DNA from 2 places in the Paraburkholderia acidisoli genome. Region 2 is predicted to be linked to the other one. Evidence: riboswitches for the same ligand, from Rfam matches in the RefSeq annotation. Region 2 holds a riboswitch; the other holds the start of a gene.
What was found. Region 2 has a riboswitch for cobalamin ahead of FAZ98_RS25995 (TonB-dependent receptor domain-containing protein). Riboswitches for the same ligand answer to the same signal wherever they lie in the genome.

Region 1 (5,131 bases), on a different replicon from region 2:
AAGTCTCGGTAATGCGGACGATGCGCCACGGCTGCATGAAGCCCACGCTCGGCGCATGATGCGCCGCGTCGAGCAGACGCGCGAGCGTGGCCGGGTCGACGGGACCGGGCACGAAGTGGCGCATGTCGCGCCGCTCGTAAATCGCGCGGTAGACCGCCGCGCGCTCGGCGTCGTCAAAAGGCTGTGCCATGGAATAGGGCGGCCGCGAAAGCCGGATTGGAAGGCCAGTAGGCGTGCATATAGGTCGCCACGATCGAACCGTGCCGATAGAGCGCTTCGCCGGGCGCGCCCGTGTTCGGATTGCGCGCGGTAAGCACGGCGTCGAGCGGCGTGCTCACGCGCGAATAGTGAAACGTGTGGCCGCGCAGCGCGCCGTGCGCGGCGCTGTCGAGTTGCTGCATGCCGAGCGCGGCGAAGCGCTTCTGCATGGTCGCAACGCCCGGCAGCAGGCCGAGCATGGGCGTGCGCGTGCCTTGCGTATCGGTGAGCGCGTCGAGCAGCCAGAGCATGCCGCCGCATTCGGCGATCAAGGGTTTGGACGCCGAAAGATGTGCGCGCAACGAATGGGCGCTGCGTGTGCTGCTCGCGAGCGTGGCGGCGTGCAGTTCGGGGTAGCCGCCGGGCAGCCAGATCGCGTCGGCATTCGCGGGAGCGGGTTCGTCCGCGAGCGGCGAAAAGCGGCTCACGCGCGCGCCCATGGCTTCGAGCAACGCCACATTGGCGGGATACACGAAGGAAAACGCGGCGTCGCAGGCCATGGCGATGTGGCGGCCTTCGAGCGCGCGCGGCACGTTTGGCACGTGATCGACATCGCCGAAATCGACGGCTGGCGGCAATTGCGCGAGCGCGGTGGGCGCGAGCGCGTCGGCGGCACGCTCGATGCGCGCGTCGAGGTCGGCGATCTCGCTCGCCTGGTGCAGGCCGAGATGGCGATCGGGCAATTCGAGCAGCGCGTCGCTCGCCACGTGGCCGAGCCAGCGCACGTCAGCGGGCAGCGCTTCCTGCAACATCTGCGCGTGACGCGCGGAACCCACGCGATTCGCGAGCACGCCATGAAACGGCACCTCGGGGCGAAAGCGCGCGAGCCCGAACGCGATCGCGCCGAATGTTTGCGCCATCGACTTCGCGCTCACCACGGCCGCGACCGGCACGTTGAATGCTGTCGCCAGATCGGCGCTGCTCGGCGTGCCGTCGAACAGACCCATCACGCCTTCGATCAGGATCAGGTCGGCTTCGCGCGCGGCTTGCGCGAGCAGGGCGCGGCAGGCGGCCCCGCCCACCATCCACAGATCGAGCGAAAGCACGGGCGCGCCGCTCGCCTGCGCAAGGATCATCGGATCGAGAAAATCCGGCCCCGTCTTAAACACGCGCACGCGCCGCCCCGCGCGCCGATGCAGCCGCGCGAGACCCGCCGTGAGCGTGGTCTTGCCCTGGCCCGAAGCGGGCGCGCTGAGAAAGAGCGCGGGGCAGGCCGTCATTTAGAACTCCACACCTTTTTGCGCCTTCACGCCTTGCTCGCGATACGGATGCTTCACGAGGCGCATTTCGGTGACGAGATCGGCGGCTTCGAGCAGCGCGTCGGGCGCGTGGCGGCCCGTGATGACCACGTGCACGTGCGGCGCGCGCGCATTGACCACGCCCAGCACCTCGTCGAGCGGCAGGTAGTCGTACTTGAGCACGGTGTTGAGTTCGTCGAGGATCACCATGACGTACTCGCCGCTTTCGATCATGCGCTTCGCTTCGTCCCAGCCTTTGCGCGCCGTGGCGATATCGCGCTCGCGATCCTGGGTGTTCCAGGTGTAGCCTTCGCCCATCGTCACGAAGTCGCAATGCGCCACGCTGCCGAGAAAATCGCGCTCGGCCGTGTGCAACGCACCCTTGATGAACTGCACGACGCCGAGCTTCATGCCGTGGCCGAGCACGCGCACGGCCATGCCGAACGCGGCGGTGCTCTTGCCTTTGCCGTTGCCGGTGTTGACGATCAAGAGGCCTTTTTCGTGCGTCGCCGCAGCCTGCTTTTTCTCGTGGCCTTCGCGGCGGCGTTGGGTCATGCGCTGGTGCGATTCGGGGTCGGTTTTCATCGTCGATGTCGAGTGGGTCAGGGGAGCTGGCGGGCGATCGCGACGGTCACGCCGTCGAGCGCGAGTTTGGCGCGCAAGAGCGGGCCGCCGTTCGCGGCGAGCCACGCGCACGGTTCGCACACGCCGTTCACGCCGTAGTGCGCGCGCGCGGCGAGCGAAGGCGGCGAGGGCGCGGCAGCCGCCACAGCGAGCGCCGGCACGGCCGCGATCTGCTCGCGCGTGTAGAGAACGAGCGTGAGCGCATGCGCTGCGCAGAACGCGTGCAAGGCGGGTTCGCTGGCTTTCGCGTCGAGCGTCGCCACGGCGGCCACCTGCGCCAGCAGCCAATTGCCGAGGGCCGCGTGCACGGCCGCTTCGACCTGCGCGAGCGTCACGCCGCGCCGGCAACCCACGCCAATCACGAGCGAGGCGGCATGGCCATCGACATCGTCATCGGCCGAATCCGCTGCAAAAACAGAAGCGGAACCGGACGCACGAGCGGCGGAAAACGAAGCACGATTCACGGCGATAGCGAACGAAGACGCGAAGATGGCGCGAAGATGAAGTGGCAAAGCCGCGGCGAGCCCCGCGCGGAAGCCCGCAAATTGCGCGCTACGATAGCACACGCGCTTTCGCGCGAGATTCGCCGCCGGCTTTCAATCCGCTTCCTTGACGCGCGTGCCCCCCACGCCTACACTCGCACGCACTCTGGTGCTCGCGCGCGCGAACATGGCGCGCGCAGTTAAACGGGAATCAGGGAGCCATCCCGCCTCGGGCATGGCCAACCTGAACTGCACCCGCAACGGTACAACGAGCGCGGTCTGCGAGCGAACTCTCGCACGCAAGCCGCACGCCGCTTTCACGAAGCCACTGCACGAAACGCTCCGCGAGGGCGCTCGCGCGGGAAGGCGAGGCGGCGCATCGTCAGTCCGGATACCGGCCAGAAACGAGGAATTCGCGCTGCGGGGATGCGGCGCAGGGTTCGTAAATTTCATGCTTTCATGCGATCGGTGGGCGTGGCCCGCATTGCGTTCGAGAGCGGTTCCGGTCGTTCGTCCCCGCAACGAAATCCGTCGCGCCGCGAGGCGCGGCTGCGTTGCGCGCACGAACGACGCGCCCTACCGCTCATGGCGATTCGCGAGGCCACACGCCGAAGGAGCACTTCATGCAGATGCGCAAGATTCCGGTCACGATCGTGACGGGCTTTCTCGGTAGCGGTAAAACCACGTTGCTGCGTCATATTCTTCAGCACGCGGGCGGCCTGCGCGTGGCCGTGATCGTCAACGAGTTCGGCGAGCTCGGTATCGACGGCGAAATTCTGCGCGGTTGCGGGATCGGTTGCGACGAGGACGGCAACGAAACGGAAGGCCAGCTCTACGAACTCGCCAACGGTTGCCTCTGCTGCACGGTGCAGGAGGAGTTCTTCCCGGTGATGGAGCAACTGCTCGAGCGCCGCGGCAATATCGACCACGTGCTGATCGAAACCTCGGGCCTCGCGTTGCCGAAGCCGCTCGTGCAGGCGTTCAACTGGCCGTCCATCCGCAATGCGTTCACTGTCGATGCGGTCGTGACCGTGGTCGATGCGCCCGCGGCCGCGAGCGGTCAGTTCGCGGAAAATCCGCAGGCCGTGGACGCACAGCGCCGCGCCGACCCGAACCTCGACCACGAGTCGCCGCTGCATGAACTGTTCGAAGATCAGTTGAGCGCCGCCGATCTCGTGATCCTCAACAAGACCGATCTGATCGACGAAGCCGGTCAGGACGCGCTCATCGAGGAACTGCGCGAGGAACTGCCGCCGCAGGTGAAGATCGTGCGCGCGCAGCACGGCAAGCTCGATCTGCACACGCTGCTCGGGCTCGAAGCGGCATCGGAAGAAAGCATTCATCTGCGCCACGACCATCACGGTTCAGCCGAAGACGCCGATCATCATCACGACGAATTCGATTCGGTTGTCGTGAGCGCGCAAGTGGCTTCGCGCGACGCCGCCATCGAAGCGCTCCAGCAACTCGTGGACGCGCACACGATCTATCGCGTGAAGGGTTTCGCCGCGTTGCCGGGCGCGCCCATGCGTCTCGTGATCCAGGGCGTGGGCCGCCGCTTCGACAGCTATTTCGACCGCCGCTGGAACGCGCAGGAAAGCGCCGCGCAGCCGCTCGCGAGCCGTTTCGTGCTGATCGGCGAGGACCTCGACGGCGCGAAGCTGCAAGCCGCGTTCGACGCGGCGCTCGCACAGCCGCATACCGCGTCGGCGCATACCGCGTCGGCGCAAGCTGCATCGGCGCAATAAGCGCGTTAGTTCGAGAGACCGCAAGATGCATTTGTTGCGCACCACGCCGGGCGGTTTCGTCGACGACACGCAAGGCGTGGTTCGCATCGACCAGCAGCCCGCCGAGATCGTCGTGCTCAGTTCCGCCGACACCACGCTGGCCTTGCTCGCGAGCGTGGTGCCGCGCCTGCCCGAGGGCTTCCCGAGCGTACGGCTCGCGAACGTTTCGTACTTGCGGCAGAACGCGTCCGTCGACTTTTATCTCGACGACGTGTTGCAGCACGCGCGCGTGGTGGTGGTCGATCATCTGGGCGGCGAGGCGTACTGGCCGTACGGCATCGAACAGGTCGTCTCGCTCGCGGAGCGCCGCGGCCAACTGCTCGCGATGTTCTCCGGCGACTTGCAGGAAGACCCGAATCTCATCGCGAAGAGCCGCGCCGAGCCCGCGCTGTGCCGGGTGCTGTGGCGTTACTTGCGCGAAGGCGGCGCGGCCAATGCCGAGTCGTTTTTGCGCGCGCTCGCATGGCATGCGTTCGGCTGGGGCAGCGAGCCGCCGCCGCCCGTGGTGCTGCCGGCCGCGGCGCTCTATTGCCCGCAGCGCGACGTGGCGACCATCGACGAATGGCGCGCGCGCTGGCAGCCGGGCGCGAGCGTGGTCGCGCTGCTGTTCTACAAGGCGCATTTGCAGGCCGCGAACACGGCCGCGTTCGATGCGCTGATCGACGCGATGCTCGCGCGCGGGCTGAATCCGCTGCCGCTCGCCATCACCTCGCTCAAGGACGCGTTGAGCCGCGACGTGCTCGCG
Region 2 (5,131 bases):
GGTGACCCGCTCGGCGCGCTCAACCGCGTGGCGCTGCGCGAAGACGCCGCCGCGCTCGCGTTGCGCGGCATCGCCATGGCGCAACTCGGCGATCTCCCACGCGCGAAGGCGCTGTTGCGCGGCGCCGCGCGCGCGTTCGGCCCCCGCGAGGCCGTGGCGCGCGCACGTTGCGTGGTGGCCGAGGCCGAAGTCGCGCTGGCCTCGCGCGATCTGAACTGGCCGCCCGCCGCGCTGGCCGCCGCGCGGCGCACGCTCGAAGCGCACGACGACCATCACAACGCCGGGCACGCACGCCTGCTCGAAGTTCGCCGCCTGCTGCTGATCGGCCGTCTCGACGACGCCGAGCGCCTGCTCACCGAGGCCGCGCCCATGACGTTGCCGCCGCCGTTGCATGCCGCGCAGGCGCTGATCGTCGCGGGTATCGCCATGCGGCGTGTGCGCACCCAGGCCGCGCGCGAGGCGCTGGCCATGGCGGCGAGCGCCGCGCAACGCGCCGGCATTGCCGCCTTGAGCGCCGAAGTGGAAAGTGCCGCGCAACTGCTGGCCGCGCCCGCCGCGCGCCTCATCGCTCGCGGCGTCGAGCGCCCCTTGCTGCTGGACGAGGTGGAAGCGCTGCTCGCGTCGCCGGCCTTGATCGTCGATGCCTGCCGCTACGTCGTGCGGGCGAAGGCCACGTCGATCGAGCTGGCTCGCCGTCCCGTCTTGTTCGTGCTCGCTCGCGCGCTCGCGCAGGCGTGGCCCGGCGACACGCCGCGCGACGCGCTCATCGAACGCGCCTTCCGCATCTCGCACGCGGACGACACGCATCGCGCGCGCCTGCGTGTGGAGATCGGCCGCCTGCGCGCGCTGATCGAACCGCTCGCGCGCATCGACGCCACGCAACGGGGCTTTGCGCTGACGCCGCGCGCGGCGCAAGAGGTGGCCGTGCTCGCGCGGCCCGTGGAGGAAAAGCACGCCGCGCTGCTGGCGTTTCTGGCCGACGGCGAGTCGTGGTCGAGTTCGGCGCTCGCCATCGCGCTGGGCGCGAGCCAACGCACGGTGCAGCGCGCGCTCGACGCGCTGGCCGCGGCGGGCAAGGCGCAATCGTTCGGCCATGGCCGCGCGCGGCGCTGGACCACGCCGCCCGTGCCCGGATTCGCGACGACCTTGTTACTCCCCGCGCCGCTGCCGGGGGACTAGCATGAGCCGATCGAGAGGCATCGGCGCATCGATGTAACGATGTATCGGCGCCATCTCGCATCGACAAAACCCGGAGGCAGACATGAAGCGCGCGCGTGCGGAGATTCTCCGCGAATACGGCCCCTTTCCCGGCATCGAAGCGGTGCACGGTCTCACGTACGACGGCCGCCAGGTGTGGTTCGCGGTGGGCGACGGCCTCGTGACGCTCGACCCGGCGAGCGGCCAGACGCGGCGCGCGATCGAGATGGCCGCGCATGCGGGCACGGCCTTCGACGGGCGTTATCTGTTCCAGATCGCCGAGCGTCGCATTCTGAAGATCGAGCCCGAAACGGGCCGCGTGATCGCCACGATTCCGGCGCCCGGCAATGGCGGCGATTCGGGGCTCGCGTGGCATGACGGCACGCTCTGGGTGGGCGAATATCGCGCGCGCAAGATTCATCAGATCGATCCGCAAACGGGCGCGATTTTGCGCACGCTCGAGTCGAGCCGCTTCGTCACGGGCGTGACGTGGGTGGAGGGCGAGTTGTGGCATGGCACGTGGGAAGGCGACGAAAGCGCCTTGCGGCACGTCGATCCGCAAACCGGCGACGTGATCGAGCAACTCGACATGCCCGAAGGCACCGCGATCTCGGGCGTGGAAGCCGACGGCGCGGGGCAGTTCTTTTGCGGCGGCGGCACGAGCGGGAAGATCCGCGCCGTGCGCCGCCCGCCGAAGAAGCAGGGTTGAAGCGCGATAAAGGTGACTCAAAGCGCGATTTGAATCGGGATTCGCGTGGCTTTGAATCGCCAGCTCTAAAGCGCTTTAAACGCGCTTTAAAACGCGCTTTTAACACGCGTTTTTAGAACGTATAGCTGATCTTGCCGAACGCCGTGCGCCCGAGCGAGTTGTAGCCGTACGCGGTCACGTATTGCCGGTTGAACACGTTCGCCAGCGAAGCCGAGAGCGCCAGATGCGCATTCACGCGATACGACGCGCGCAAGCTCACGGTGGTGTAGCTCGGCAGATACGTGCTGTTGAACTGGTCGTCGAAGGTCGAGCCGCCGTAGAGCAGCGAAACGCCCGTGCTCAGCGCGTGCAGATGAAACTCGTCCCACGTGTGATCGACGGCAAGGCTCACCGTCTGGCGCGGGCGCCGGTTCAGCCAGGTTTGATCGCTCACGTCCTGCGGATTCAGAATGCCCACCGCGAGACTCACCGGCGTGTATTTCCCGAGCGTGCCCTTGTACGACAATTCAAGGCCCTGAATGTGTGCCTTGCCCACGTTCACGGGCAGATACGTGACGGCGTCGTAGCTGATGAGATCGTGCACGCGCGTGTCGTAAATCGCGGCCGTGAAGGTGCCAATGCCCGTGGTCGCGTCGAGCGCCGCTTCCACCGTATCGCTGCGCTCGGGCTGCAGGTCCGGATTCGCGTAGCCCGGGTAGTACAGGTCGTTGAACGTGGGCAGGCGGAACGCGTTGCCGTACGAGACGCGCGCCGTGTACACCGGCGTGATCGCCCACGCGAGCGCCGCGTTGCCCGTGTTCACCGCGCGGCCTTGCACGATCTCGTGGCGGCCCGCGAGGAACAGCGTGAGCGGGCCGAGCGTTGCCGCCTGGTGCATGGAGACCGCCGAATCGTTGCGCGCGGGCACGCCGTTCGGAATGTCCACGGGCAGGAACGCCAGTTCGCGCGTGAAGTCGTACGCGAGCCGGGTTTCGCCCGAGAGCGGCTGGCCGAACAACGTGTGGCCCGTTTCCTGATGCGTGATCGAGGTGGACGTGGAGAGGCGCGTCGAGTCGATCTCGTCGGTGGCGATCGTGGGGTCGTTCGCGTAGAGGAACTGGCGGTCCGTGGCATAGCCGAGCGACTGATCGAACTGCGTGGTCGGCGTGAGGTCCAGATGGAACGCGATGCCCGTGGTGAGCTGGTTGTCGCGCTGGTGGTCGTCGCCGCCGAGAAAGTCGTACGAAAGATCGCTGCGGTGATAGAGCGCGAAGGTTGAGATCGACCAGTTCTCGTGCGCGTAGCCGAGGCGCGCGTCGAGGTCCTGCGCGTGATACGGGTTGCGGCCGTTTTCGTGGCCGTAGGCGTAGGGCGCGGTCGCGTCGATGCCGGCCGTGTTGTAGTCGTGCAGCCCGAGCGAGTACGTGACGCCGCCGAGCGCCGCGAGCGGGCCCGTCGACGGGATCGTGCCCGAGGTGCGCAACTGCGTGTCGAAGGTCTTGTTCGAGCCGCCGCCGAACGACACCGTGGTCTGGTTCGGCTGATTCGCGGCGCGGCGCGTGAACAGTTGCACCACGCCGCCCATGGCGTCGGCGCCGAACGAGGCGGCCGCCGGACCCGAAATCACCTCGACGCGATCGAACGCGTCCGTCGGCAGATCGGCCCACTCGGCGGTGCCCGTGGTGGCCGAGCCCACGCGAATGCCGTCGATGAATACCGCCACCTGGGTCGCGGACGAGCCGCGGATGCTGACCGCCGCCGTCGTGCCGGGGCCGCCGTTCTGCAGCACGGTCACGCCGGGCAGCGTGGCGAGCGCCTGGGTGATGCTCGGGTCGGCGGGCGAGAGACGGTCGAGATCGGCGCGCGTGAGCACCTGGGTGCTCGCGTAGCGGCCGTCGAACGACTGCGGCAAGTGCTGCGTGTCCCCGGTGACGAGGATGTTCGGCAGCGTGGTGTCGGTGTTGGTATTGCTGTCGGCGTGGGCGGCTTGCGAGGCGCAGGCGAGCGCGGCCGTGGCGAGTAAGGTATAGGGAAACTTCATGATGCGGCTGGAAACAGCTCCTGATGGCGGGCTGTCCGTGCAACGGGCGCACGCGCGCAAGCACGCGCGCGACGCTTTTGCGCATTGGGGGACCCCGCCCGCTGCGGCTGCTGGACTCGAGCGATGGCAGGTCTCCTGGCTCGCGGGTCGTCGCTCGATGCCGGCCTTCCCGGTTTCCCAGTGGCCACGCGTGGCATGAACTCGCCGCTGACAGTTGCGGGGGCAGCCGCAGACTCGGCGCGCGCGCCTCACTGCGTTCCCTTTTGATCCCGTCGCCGGGAACCATCAGCGCGCAAGGGTAAGGGCGGTGCGGTACGGGCGTCAACTTGCGTCGACGTCCGGCACGCGAATTCGGCGCGAAGTGTGGTGAAAACGCCGGAACGCGCGCCGCAAGACGAGGTTCCGGCGCGGTTTTCGGTCGCACACGGGGGCGGCGCTGTGCGCAACGGGTCGCTTTGCCGGTATCCGGCGCGCGCGCCGCCACGCGCGCCCGCGCTTCAGGCTAGTTCGTGCATGTCTCCGGCCTCGACCACCTGCATCGACGAAGCCTGCCGTTCCGCCGCCGTCATGGGCTCGGCGCGGCCGCCGAGATAGCGCGCGAGAAACGCCTCGGCCACCGCGTAGTACGAAAAGCGGTTCACGGGGCGCGCGAAACCGTGGCCTTCGTCGGGATACAGCAGATAGGTCACGGGAATGCCGTTGTGCTTCATCGCCGCGACCATCTGGTCGCTTTCGTCCTGGCGCACGCGCGGGTCGTTCGCGCCCTGCGCGATCAGCAGCGGCCGGGCAATGCGGTTCGCCTGGTGCACGGGCGAGCGTTCGCGCAGCAGCGCGAGACCCGCTTCCGTGGCGGGATTGCCCATGGCGTTGACGAGTTGCGCGCGCATCGACTCCCACCACGACGGCACGGTTGCGAGCAGTGTTTCCAGATTAGAAGGCCCGACCACGTCGATACCGCACGCATAGCGCTGCGGGTTGCGCGTCATGCCCGCGAGCACCGCGTAGCCGCCGTAGCTCGTGCCGACGATGGCAACGCGTCCGGGGTCGGCGATGCCCTCGCGCACGGCCCACTCGACGGCGTCGAGCAGGTCGTCGTCCATGCGGCGGCCCCACTCGAGGTCGCCGGCCGTGACGAAGCGCTTGCCGAAGCCGGTCGAGGCGCGGAAATTCACGCTCAGCACGCTATAGCCGCGGTTCGCGAGCCA

Region 1: another riboswitch for cobalamin. It lies ahead of cobW (cobalamin biosynthesis protein CobW); the one in region 2 lies ahead of FAZ98_RS25995 (TonB-dependent receptor domain-containing protein).

What each region holds. Positions count from the first base shown of each region.
Region 1 covers NZ_CP046914.1:1,541,755-1,546,885, forward strand. The annotation lists gene bluB (5,6-dimethylbenzimidazole synthase) at 1-190, opposite strand, end outside; gene FAZ98_RS20955 (cobyrinate a,c-diamide synthase) at 174-1,478, opposite strand; gene cobO (cob(I)yrinic acid a,c-diamide adenosyltransferase) at 1,479-2,081, opposite strand; gene FAZ98_RS20965 (cobalamin biosynthesis protein) at 2,099-2,482, opposite strand; cobalamin riboswitch at 2,753-3,019, shown strand; gene cobW (cobalamin biosynthesis protein CobW) at 3,226-4,347, shown strand; gene cobN (cobaltochelatase subunit CobN) at 4,373-5,131, shown strand, end outside.
Region 2 covers NZ_CP046915.1:849,714-854,844, forward strand. The annotation lists gene FAZ98_RS25985 (helix-turn-helix domain-containing protein) at 1-1,179, shown strand, start outside; gene FAZ98_RS25990 (Vgb family protein) at 1,262-1,906, shown strand; gene FAZ98_RS25995 (TonB-dependent receptor domain-containing protein) at 2,019-3,926, opposite strand; cobalamin riboswitch at 4,035-4,227, opposite strand; gene FAZ98_RS26000 (S9 family peptidase) at 4,424-5,131, opposite strand, start outside.